Linked DNA regions of Casimicrobium huifangae. Each later gene encodes a partner of the first gene's protein in a complex. Links are inferred from orthologs where the notes say so. Each region holds a gene or a part of one and is shown in the gene's direction. Other genes may lie near its edges.

Region 1 (8,165 bases):
GGCGGTAAGGAACTGCGCCGCAAGCACGGATTCGGCGAGGCGAGCTACTACCGATAGACGGCGAATTTTGGCTGCGCGAACGTCTCGGAAGTGCAGCGCGTCTTGCAAGCTTGGGCTGCAGAGTGCGCCATCAAGCATCGTCTCATCGAGCCCGTCAAATCGACGCAGAATGCCTCTATCGAAATTTGAAGATAGAACTGCAGGAGTAGCGGCCCGTCAAAGCGGCTCGATCCCCACACTAGAAAAGCGCTCGTTTTCTCACGTTAGAAGCGACGGCAAAGCTCAATGGACCAGACTGACTAAGCTAGTGTTCATGGGAGTTTCAAGGCAAAAGACATCATCGAGTGGGAGTAGCGACGAGTCTGGATTGCGTATTGACGCCCGGCTGATTACTGTATAAAAATACAGTTATTGGATTCTCTTCGAGTCCATCACTATCCGGGTTGGCGGGCGTATGCAGATATCAATTCCAGGCACTGGCGGTGACGACGGCATAGGTCAGACGGTAGTCCCGCGAAAGAATCGGCTGTTCTACGCCATTCGACCGGATGAACGAGCCGCGGAGTCGTCGATAGCGACAGCACTGTCGCTGAGGGAGCGGCATGGACTGCGAGGCAGGGTGTACCGCACCGACCGGCTCCACTTGACCTTGTGCACGTTTTACGAAGGCAAGACCCTACCTGCAGGGCTGATCGAACTTGCGAAACGCGCCGGCGATGCAATACAGGCACGGCCATTCGTAATTTCTCTTGACACGGCATTGAGCTTTGCTAGCAAACCTGTTGACCGGCCGCTGGTGTTGTCAGGTGTACGCGGAACGGTGGAATTGATCGGTTTCAGGCAGACAATTTTGCGCGACGCGATACGTGAGCACTTCCTTGGCGCGCTGCTGCAAGACCAATTTGTACCGCACATGACTGTTCTGTATGACGACCGGCTGGTGCGCCCGGAGTCAGTTGAACCGATAAGCTGGACTGCCACCGAACTGTTGTTGATTCACAGTCACGTTGGATTGACGCGACATGATGTGCTCGCCCGATGGCAGTTTGGCATGTAGTGAACTCAACAGGTGGCTACAGCTATTGTTCTGTCTTTTATCCGGCCCGCAACTTGGGCTGATAAGGTGGTTCCAACCGCAGCAGTACGTCGTAATAAGCACGCACGGATTCCACGTAGTCGACCGGCATGTTGCAGCGGCAGGGGCCCAGCTTGAACTGGGCGGCGACATCGGGCTTGGCAAGCATCGGCAGGTGGCGGCGCACGTCGGGCCACATGTCCGGGTTCTTCTTTGCGCGCTGGGTCAGGATACGGGCGTTTTCGATGTGACCGAGGCCGATGTTGTAGGCCGCCAGCGCCAGCCAGGTTTTGTCCGGCTCCTGGATGCGCGCAGCAAGGCCGTCGCGCTTGAGTTCCGAGAGATAGCGGGCACCACCGAGAATTGATGATCGCGGGTCGAGCCGGTCAACGTTGTAGCGCTTCGCGGTGTCCTCGGTGAACTGCATGATGCCACGGACACCGGTGGGCGACGTTGCATCCGCGTTCCAGTGTGATTCCTGATACGACACCGCAGCCAGTAACCGCCATTCGATGCCATACGTCTCCTGCGCCTGCTGGAACCACATGCGATAGCGTGGCAACACCGAGTTCACCCGTTCGCTGAAGATGTCGATGTCCATCGGCGACACCCGTTGCGGGAATCCAAAGTAGCGGTCAAGCACCCGCGCAATTTGCCCGTCACGCGTGATGCGTGTGAGAAATGCCTCGGCCTCGTCGCGCAGCTTCATGTCCTTGTGTGCAAACAGCCAGACGCGCGATAGCGCCGGCTGAACAGTGAATGCGCGTTGCGCATCGTAGTGGAAATGCCGGCTCGCGTTGAAGGTGTCCTCCTCGACGATGGCGTACTGCACGTCATCATCACCAACGGCCGCGATCAGGGCCTCGTCGTCGTGGCGCTCGTCTTCGACAAAGGTGATGCCAGCGTTGCGGCGACGGATTTCCGCCATCTGCGGGTGCGAAAAAATCCGCGAGCTGACCACCACGCGTTTTGGCAGCAGTTCGGCAAACGACTTGGGGGTGAACTTCTGCGGCGAATTGAGCAGCACCCAACCGCTCTCCTGGTAGCGCGCCCTGGTCGCGACCTCGGTGGCGCTCATGCCATCGGCCGAAACTCCCATCGTTACCACGTCAATCTCGCCGCGCATGAGCGCCAGCCGTGCTGCGTCGGGCGTGGGGTAGGTCTTCAGCGCAATCGAGCGGTGTTGCGTTTGTGCAAATGCACTGATCAGGTCGTATTCGAGCCCGGCAGCCTCGCCATTCGGGTCAACGTAATAGATCGTTGGATGCACCATCACACCAGCGCGCAGGGCATTGGGGTCGGCTGGCGTGCGCAGGCTGCCGCTCAGCGGCCGCGTCTCGGCCCAGTTCACCAGCTTGAACGGCAGCACCAGCGCAGCAGCAGCAGCCAGGACGGCCAGAATGATGCGGAAAAAGGACATGTCTCGTGTACGAACTTCCCGTTGCGCACTCGACGCGTGGCCCGCGAGTATAGGGGCTGGCAATCGGTACGTGCGGCTTGCAAAATCTCCGGGCAACTATAATTGGAGGTGGTGGGTCGCCCCGCATGTTCAAGCCGTGAATCTGGTCAGGTCCGGAAGGAAGCAGCCACAGCGGTGTAGGCAGTGCCGGGGGAACGGCTCACCACCTCTTTCTCCGGCGTCCGCATACGGGCGGATTGCGGCGTTGAATTTTTGGCGGGCCACTCGCCTATCGCGTCAGATATGTCTCGTGTCCCGCCAAAAATTCGCCTTGCACTCCATCCCGTCTGCGAACGCTGACATTTGGTTCGATCAGCTCTCCCCGCACGTTTGGAGCCAGTAGCCAAGTGTCCGCCTCTCTCGCCCTAGCCCGCAAATATCGCCCGCGCAATTTCTCCGAGTTGATGGGGCAGGAGCACGTGGTGCGCGCGCTGTCGCATGCACTGGAAACCGGGCGGCTGCATCAGGCGTATCTGCTCACCGGCACGCGCGGCGTGGGCAAGACGACCATCGCGCGGATCCTTGCGAAAACTCTGAATTGCGAAACTGGCGTTACTGCGACGCCTTGTGGCGTCTGCCAGACTTGCCAGGACATCGATGCCGGACGCTTTCCCGATCTCATCGAGCTTGATGCTGCGTCGAACACCGGCGTCGACAACATGCGCGAGATCATCGACAACGCGCGTTATGCGCCCACGGCCGGCCGCTACAAGGTGTACCTGATTGACGAGGTGCACATGCTGTCCAAGAGCGCCTTCAACTCAATGCTGAAGACGCTGGAAGAGCCGCCGGAGCACGTCAAGTTTGTACTGGCGACGACGGACCCACAGAAGATCCCGGTGACGGTGCTGTCGCGCTGTCTGCAGTTCGCGCTGAAGCAGTTCCCGCCCGAACGTGTGGCGGAGCAGTTGCACAAGGTGCTCTCGGCTGAGCAGGTGCCGTTTGACGCGCCCGCTTTGCGCCTGATCGGTGAGGCAGCGCAGGGCTCAATGCGCGATGCGCTCTCAATCACAGACCAGGCCATTGCGTTCGGGCACGGCAAGGTAGACGAGCAGCAGGTGCGCCAGATGCTCGGCAACGTGGATCGCGATTTTGTGTGGCGTGTGCTGGATGCCGTCGTTGCGCGCGACGCGGCGGCGCTAAACGCCGAGGTCGAGCGCTGCTTCGAGCACGGGCTCGCAGCGGACGACGCGCTGGCCCAGCTCGCCCGTGCGTTGCAGCGCATCGCCCTCGCGCAACCGGTACAGGCGAGCGTGGATGCGGCTGACCCGGATGCCGCGCAAATTCAGCGCCTTTCGCAAGCTTTGAGCGCGGAAGAAGTGCAGCTCTACTACCAGATCGCGCTGCACGGTCGCGACGATCTGCGCCTTGCACCCGACGAGCAGACGGCGCTGATGATGACGTTCTTGCGCTTGCTGGCGTTTGCGCCGTCGAATGGTGCGGAGCCCGTGCGCGAGGCGACGCCGGCAAATGTTGCACGGACCGAAACTCCCCTCGCCCCTCGTGGGAGAGGGGTTGCGGGAGAGGGGGCTGGTGCTTCGCCTTATCCAGCGTCGCACGCCTCGGCGCCGTCCCCCTCTCCCCAACCCTCCCCCACCGGCGGGGAGGGAGTAACGCGCACCGTCGACGCAACCCAGGCTTCCGCTCAAGTGACGTCGACAGGCTCTCCCATCCCGTCGGGCAGCGACGCCGCGCCTCGGCGCGACTTCGACGGTGACTGGCTCAAGCTGGTGAGCCTGCTGCCACTTGCTGCGATGGCGCGCGAGCTGGCGCGGCACAGCGTGCTGGCGAGCTGGGACAAGGGCCTGTTCAAGCTCGCATTGCCACAGGACAAGCGGCCTCTGGCGACGCAGAAGGAGCGCCTCGCTGGCACGCTCAGCGAGTATTTCGGCCGCGCCGTGAAGATCGAAATCGAATTGACGGACAACGTCGGCGAATCGGTCGCGGTGCGTGACAACCGTGTGCGTGACGAAAAGCAGGCCGCCGCCGAGGCCGCCTTCATGGCGGACCCGGCGGTGCAGGTGCTGCTCAGCGAAGGCGGCGGCCGCGTGCGCGCGGGTAGCATTCAGGCTACTGAGTCATGACGAGTGACGAGTGACGAAAAGCAGAGGTGGCGTCATCGCATTTCAGATGCACCTTTCGTCACTCGTCATTGCTAACTCGTCCTTTTTTCGGAGAAACAAATGCTAGGTAAAGGTGGAATGGCTGGCCTCATGCAGCAGGCGCAGCGCATGCAGGAAAACCTGAAAAAGGCGCAGGAAGAAATCCAGCGCATGGAAGTTGAGGGCCAGGCTGGTGCTGGCATGGTCAAGATCACCATGACCGGCAAGCACGACTGCAAGCGTGTGCAGATTGATGCCGGCGTGATGGATGACAAGGAAATGCTCGAAGATCTGATCACCGCCGCCATCAATGATGCCGCGAAAAAGATTGAACAAGTTTCCTCGGAGAAGATGGGCTCGCTCGCCGGTGGCATGGGGCTGCCGCCGGGCATGAAGTTGCCGTTCTAGACGGCAGGACGACGCTCGCCATGCTCGCCAGGACGTCGCGCGCTTCGCTTGCTAGGACGACGGCCAACGCTTCGCTTGGCCTAAGACGCGAGCACGGGGCGACATGCGGTCGGTTTTTCGGCCATCCAAGTCAAACAGCCAGCGGTCCAACTTTCGTGACCAATCCCTCCGCAACTGACGGGGCTAGCGGCAAACCTTGGCGTCCTAGGCCGAAGGCCGACGTCCTAGCAAGCGAAGCGCGCGCCGTCCTAGGGCGCGGCGCGCCCGTCGTCCTGCGCGCGGAGCGCGCATGAGTGCTCCTGTTTCGTTCAAGGCGCTCATCGACGCGCTGAAAGCCTTGCCCGGTATCGGCCCGCGGGCGGCACAGCGCATTGCATTTGAGCTGGTGCAGCACAAGCGCGACGCCGCGCTGAGGCTAGCGAAAGCGCTGGAAGGCGCGCTCGACAAGCTGGGCCATTGCGAGCGCTGCAACACGCTGTCGGAAACGCCGGTGTGCGCGGTCTGCGCCTCGTCACGGCGCGACGCCTCGCTGCTGTGCGTCGTCGAAACCCCAGCCGACCAGATCACGCTGGAGCAGAGCGGCGCCTTCAGCGGGCTCTACTTCGTGCTGCTCGGCCGCCTATCGCCGCTCGATGGCGTCGGCCCCGGCCAGATTCATCTCGAAAAGCTGGTCAACCGCGCCACCGACGGCACGGTCAAGGAAGTCATCCTCGCCACCAACTTCACCAACGAAGGCGAAGTCACCGCGCACGTCATCACCGAACTGCTCGAAGGCCAGGGCGTCAAGGTGTCGCGGCTGGCGCGCGGTATTCCGATTGGCAGCGAGCTGGAGTATGTGGATGCGGCGACGGTGGCGCAGGCGGTGAGGGAGAGGCGGTGAAACTTGCCCTACTGAAGGGCCTGCTTCCAGGCCTGGTTGTTTCACTAGTCTTCGCTACTTGGCTATTTTTCCGAACGGAGCAGTTTCGAGAGGGGCTTGTTTTCTCTTCACTGATGGGCGTTAGTTCATTCGCCGCACACAGCGTGGTCGCTGTAGTTTCTGTGGTGATAATTTGCAACACGCGCGCCACCAACACAGGTGCCGCACTGCGAATATCCATCGCACTTTGCACAGCGGTTGCGACAGCGCTTTTCTGCCTAGTGGTGTATTCGTGGGCACGATCGCTTGCCACCGATGCTGGGGCGACAAGGCTTCCCGTAAGCGCCGAAGAAGTTCGCTTTCTCAGTGCCACGGACTACCGTGTCGCGACGATTGCCTTGTGGTGCGGCGTGTTTGGTTCGCTGGCTTCAAGCACCTTCACTTCTGGCCAGGTTCGGCGTGATCTAGCTTGGTTCTTGGGGGGCGTTCTTTCGCTTGTTGCGCTGGCTGCGGTGCTAGTAACAGTGATGACCTCCTAGAGTCGTAGGGTGCCACGCGGTGTTCCGGAGAGGCGAAGCGCGTCAGGAGTCCTGCACCAGTCCGCCGCAGGCGCGCTCCAAAACGTTGGTTCGATGAACAAATACCTTGACGCGCTGCGCTGCTCAGGGCGACGACCCTTCACGCCAGTCACTGATCGCAACGAACTCGGCGGTCGATAAATCCTCTGCGCGGGCCGTTGGTTCGATACCGATGGCAGTCCACGCGTCGGCACTGACCCACGCGGCGAGACTCTTGCGGATCATCTTGCGTCGTTGGGTGAAGGCGGCGGTGACGATCTGCGCGAAGCGGGTTTCGTTGTTCGGTCGTAGCCTCTTACTGCCGAGCGGCGTGAGGCGAACGATCGACGAATCCACCGCCGGAATCGGGCGGAATGCGCCGGGTGGCACGTCGAAGCACTTTTCCACGCGATAGCGGTATTGCAGCATCACCGACAGCCGTCCGCGCTCGCCGCTGCCTTCGCTCGCCGCCATGCGGTCCACCACTTCCTTCTGCAGCATGAATGTCATGTCGCTGATGCGATCCTCAAACTCGCAAAGGCGAAACAGGATGGGTGTGGAGATGTTGTACGGCAGGTTACCCACCACACGCAGCTTCGCGTCCGCTGCCAGCGTTGCGAAATCGAATTCGAGCGCATCAGCCTCGTGTACGCGCAAACGGTCCCTCGGGAATTCGGCGGTGAGGCGGGCGACGAGGTCGCGGTCTATTTCCACCACGTCAAGGCTCGCCGCTTGTCCCGTGGCGCAGTGTGCATCCATCGCGGCCAGCAGTTCACGCGTCAGCGCCGCCTGACCGGGCCCGATCTCGACGATGCGCTGCTCGGGGCGCGGGTCGATGGCATCGACAATGCGCAGGATGTAGTGGCGATCCACCAGAAAGTTTTGCCCGAAGCGCTTGCGGGCCCGGTGGGGGGCGGTGGGTGCTTTGGTGTCACGCATGGCAGCAATCCGTGGCGGATGGCGCCGCATGTTCGAAAGCCTCTCCTGCAAAGCAGGGGAGGTGGCGCGCAGCGCCGGAGGGGTAACGTGCCAAGCCAACGCAAATGACCCCTCTGTCAGCTGCGCCGACATCTCCCCTGCCGCGCAGGGGAGACATGCATTGATAAGGATTCATGCGAGTTGGTCCAGTTCCGCCAGCACTCGAGGCAGCGCGTCGGTCATACCCCGATAGGCAACGATAGCCGGCGTCATCGAGCGCAGTGAGGCGGCAAGCTCTGCCGCACGGCCCGGTGCGGCCCGCAGCACGTGGAGCAGCGGGCTCATCAGCAGGCGGATGAAGAACACGGCACGTTCGAACTGCGGCAGCGGCCACGTTGTCTGCCGTTCGATGCGGAAGTACAGCCGCGGCAGCAATGGGGCAGGATCAGCAAGCGCTTCGCGCCACCACGCCGCGTTGTTCTCGGGGTGCTGGTCAAGGGCCGGATTCGGCACGATCAGCCAGACGTGGCGCAGCATTGGCTGCTTCATGAAGGCCATCGCCATCAGGTTCGGCCCGGCGGCCTGCAGCATCGCGTTGTCCGCCACCGGCTGGTGAATCGCCATGAAATCGAGACTCAGCTTCTCGCGCGGGTCCCAGCGGGAGGGGAAGCAGACGGAGAGGAATTCGGTGCGCAGGCTGCCGTCGGTCGCCTTTAGGATGACGAAGTCTTCCTGCAGCGAGAGCGCCGCGTCTGTTCCCCTCTCCCCTCGTGGGAGAGGGGCTGGG
Region 2 (3,561 bases), 1.1 Mb from region 1 along the record:
TGCGCGATCGTTACCTGAGCACGATCGATTCGCTCGCGACAGCCTACTTTCCGGAGCCACGCACCGTTCGCCTGGCCGTTGCCAGCGCTGCGGTCAATGGCCACCAGAAAATTGCTGAACGCACTGCACCGGCAAACATCGCGGCATCAATAGCTTCACCCGTCACCGCCGGGCCAGTGCCGGAAACGCCGCTTGTCGTGACAGCGGCCGACAGTGGCGGCAGCGCGATCACCGGCACAGCGGCACGCGAATCAACACTCAATTCAAGCTTCACCTTCGACAGCTTCGTCACCGGCAAGGCCAATCAACTGGCTCGCGCCGCGGCCATGCAGGTCGCCGGCAATCCGGGTGACGCCTACAACCCACTGTTCATCTACGGTGGTGTCGGCCTTGGCAAGACGCATCTGCTGCAGGCGATTGGCAACCAGTTACTGCGTGAACATCCGACCGCCAGGGTACGTTACATCCATGCCGAACGCTATGTGTCGGACGTCGTTAAAGCCTATCAGCACAAGGCGTGGGATGCGTTCAAGCAAAGTTATGCCTCGCTCGATCTGCTGCTGATCGACGACATCCAGTTCTTCAACAACAAGAGCAGTACGCAGGAACAGTTTTTCTACCTGTTCAATGCGCTGACCGAAGCGAAGAAGCAGGTAATCATCACCTGCGACACCTATCCCAAAGAGATCGAAGGCATCGAAGACCGGCTCAAGAGCCGCTTCAGTTGGGGCCTCACGGTGCAGATTGAACCGCCCGAGACCGAGATGCGGGTAGCGATCCTGCTTGCCAAAGCAAAGCAGGTGGGTGTGGAGCTCGATGAGCAGGTTGCCTTCTTCATCGCCAAACACATCCGCTCCAACGTACGTGAACTGGAAGGCGGGTTGAAGCGCGTAATCGCCTATGCCGGCTTCCACAATGTCGCCATCACGCCGCAGGTAGCCAAGGAAGCGCTGCGTGACCTGCTGGCCGTGCAGTCACGACAGATCTCGATCGAGAACATCCAGAAGACAGTTGCTGACTACTACAAGATCAAGGTCAGCGATATGCACTCCAAGAAGCGCTCTCGCATCGTGGCGCGGCCGCGGCAGATGGCGATGGCGCTGGCCAAAGAGCTGACACCAATGTCACTGCCGGAAATCGGACAGAACTTCGGTGGCCGCGATCACACCACGGTGCTGCACGCCTGCCGACAAATCGCCAGCCTGCGCGAGAGCACACCTCAGATTCAGCACGATTTCGCGTTCCTGCTGCAAGTACTGCGCAGTTGATGGTGAGGAATCTGAACGCAGTAAAGTGAATGAAAGGGCGCCAGTAAACCGTGTTGATGAAAGGCTATCGTTTGTGGATAAGTGTGCAAAAAATTGTCCGCGAAAATCTCGTCCACAAATTATCCGCACTTGCCACAGCACTCGCCCGCAGCCAAATTTTTGTCGTAACAGTTTGATTTTGTTTGAGTTTTCAAGTTACCCACAGCCGCATTGGTCTTCTATTAAATAGGGTTACGTATATATGCAATTTAAGAACATACCTCGCGATCTGGTGTTGAAACCCTTGCAGGCGGTGTCGGGTATCGTGGAACGTCGGCAGACGTTGCCGATCCTGGCCAATGTGCTGTTTGAGCACAAGGGCAATACGCTCAACACCATCGCCACTGATCTCGAATTGCAGATTTCAGCCAAGGTGGAAGTGCCCGAGGCGGGCGACCAGTCGACCACGGTGGCCGCCCGCAAGCTGCAGGACCTGCTGCGTGCGCTGCCCGAGAGCAGCGAGGTCTCGATTGACGCCAAGGACAGCAAGATGGCGGTGAAGGCCGGCAAGAGCCGCTTCAGCCTGCAGACGCTGCCGGCCGCCGACTATCCGCGCCTGACCATGAGCCAGGAGCAGTTGCAGAGCTTCAAGCTGCCGCAGAAGCTGCTCAAGGCGACGCTCAGGCTGGTTGAGTTCGCCATGGCGCAACAGGACATCCGCTTCTACCTGAACGGCATGCTGTTCGTGCTCGACAAGGACCAGCTGGTCTGCGTGGCCACCGACGGTCATCGCCTGAGCTATGCCACGATGCCGGTGGAAGGCAACTTCACCCGCCAGGAAATCATCGTGCCGCGCAAGACGGTGATTGAGCTTTCCAAGCTGCTGGGCGAAACCGACGATCCCATCACCATTGACATCCTCGCCAATCAGGTGCGTTTCAGCTTCGGCAACATCGAGCTCACCAGCAAGGTGATCGATGGCAAGTTCCCCGACTACAACCGCGTGATTCCGACCGCACACAGCAAGATCATCACGCTGGATCGTCTGCTGCTGCTGCACACGCTGCAGCGCGCGGCGATCCTGTCGAACGAGCGCTTCCGTGGCGTGCGCATCGGCTTGCATCCGGGTGCGCTGAAGATCGCTTGTACCAACAACGAACAGGAAGAAGCCGAAGAAGAAATCGAGGTCGCCTACGAAGGCGCTGCGGTCGATATTGGTTTCAACATCAACTACCTGCTCGATGCGCTGGCGACGCTGTCGTCAAACGAAATCACCATTGCGCTGCAGGATTCCTCGGCCAGCGCGCTGTTTACGGTGCCCGGTCGTACCGACTTCAAATACGTGGTGATGCCGATGCGCATCTGACGATGGCGGGTTTGCAGGAGCGGCTTTGCCGCGACTCTATGTCTTCATTCCTCGTTGAAGGTCGCGGCGGCGCCGCTCCTACTGAAAACGAAAACCAAAAGCAGAAAAAGTTTCATGTCCGATACCGATAAAAAGCCCGCTGAATACAACGAAGATTCGATCCGCATCCTGAAAGGTCTGGAGGCCGTCCGCAAGCGCCCCGGCATGTACATCGGTGACACCGGTGATGGCACCGGCCTGCATCACATGGTGTTCGAGGTGCTCGACAACGCCATTGACGAAGCGCTCGGTGGCTACTGCGACGACATCAAGGTGATCATTCATGCCGATAACTCGGTATCGGTCACCGACAACGGTCGCGGTATCCCGACGGCGATCAAGCAGGACGACGAGATGAAGCGCTCGGCGGCTGAGATTGTGATGACCGAGCTGCACGCAGGTGGCAAGTTCGACCAGAACTCATACAAAGTGTCCGGTGGTTTGCACGGCGTCGGTGTTTCGGTGGTGAACGCGCTGTCGGACTGGTTGAAGCTCAAGATCTGGCGCGAAGGCAAAGTGCATGAGATGGAGTTCCGCCAGGGCGTACCGGTGGCGCCGCTCAAAATTACCGGCGAAACGCGCAACCGTCGTGGCACGGAGGTGCATTTCCTTGCCTCAATCGAGACGTTCCAGCTGGTTGAATACCATTTTGAAATTCTGGCCAAGCGCATTCGTGAGCTCTCGTTCCTCAATCACGGCGTCAAGATCGAGCTGATCGACCAGCGCACCGGCAAGAGCGAAAACTTCGCGTACTCCGGCGGTATCAAGGGCTTCGTCGAGTACATGAACAAGGCGAAGACCGTTCTGCACAAGAACATCTTCTATTGCAGCGCCGAGAAGAATGGCATCACCGTTGAAGTGTCGATGCAGTGGAACGACAGCTACGGTGAAAACGTGCAGTGTTTCACC

The links. The genes of interacting proteins can lie anywhere in the genome.
Region 2: the proteins of dnaX (region 1) and dnaN are in contact, whole or in part, in a cryo-EM structure (PDB 8GIZ), measured with the Escherichia coli proteins. The link is inferred for Casimicrobium huifangae from one-to-one orthologs.

What each region holds. Positions count from the first base shown.
Region 1 is NZ_CP041352.1:1,124,919-1,133,083, forward strand. The notes cover bases 2,337-5,249. They hold dnaX (DNA polymerase III subunit gamma/tau), read left to right. Parts: upstream 2,337-2,881; coding sequence 2,882-4,618; downstream 4,619-5,249. Other genes in these bases: mltF (membrane-bound lytic murein transglycosylase MltF), read right to left, coding at 2,337-2,495; FKL89_RS05235 (YbaB/EbfC family nucleoid-associated protein), read left to right, coding at 4,718-5,044. In the rest of the region: FKL89_RS05215 (2'-5' RNA ligase family protein), read left to right, coding at 620-1,057; more of mltF, read right to left, coding at 1,095-2,336; recombination mediator RecR, read left to right, coding at 5,334-5,924; FKL89_RS05245 (hypothetical protein), read left to right, coding at 5,921-6,442; 16S rRNA (adenine(1518)-N(6)/adenine(1519)-N(6))-dimethyltransferase RsmA, read right to left, coding at 6,566-7,399; FKL89_RS05255 (heme-dependent oxidative N-demethylase subunit alpha family protein), read right to left, coding at 7,571-8,165. UniProt on the Escherichia coli protein: Part of the beta sliding clamp loading complex, which hydrolyzes ATP to load the beta clamp onto primed DNA to form the DNA replication pre-initiation complex.
Region 2 is NZ_CP041352.1:161-3,721, forward strand. Bases 639-3,561 are described here. They hold dnaN (DNA polymerase III subunit beta), read left to right. Parts: upstream 639-1,509; coding sequence 1,510-2,613; downstream 2,614-3,561. Other genes in these bases: dnaA (chromosomal replication initiator protein DnaA), read left to right, coding at 639-1,268; gyrB (DNA topoisomerase (ATP-hydrolyzing) subunit B), read left to right, coding at 2,728-3,561. Outside these bases: more of dnaA, read left to right, coding at 1-638. UniProt on the Escherichia coli protein: Confers DNA tethering and processivity to DNA polymerases and other proteins. Acts as a clamp, forming a ring around DNA (a reaction catalyzed by the clamp-loading complex) which diffuses in an ATP-independent manner freely and bidirectionally along dsDNA.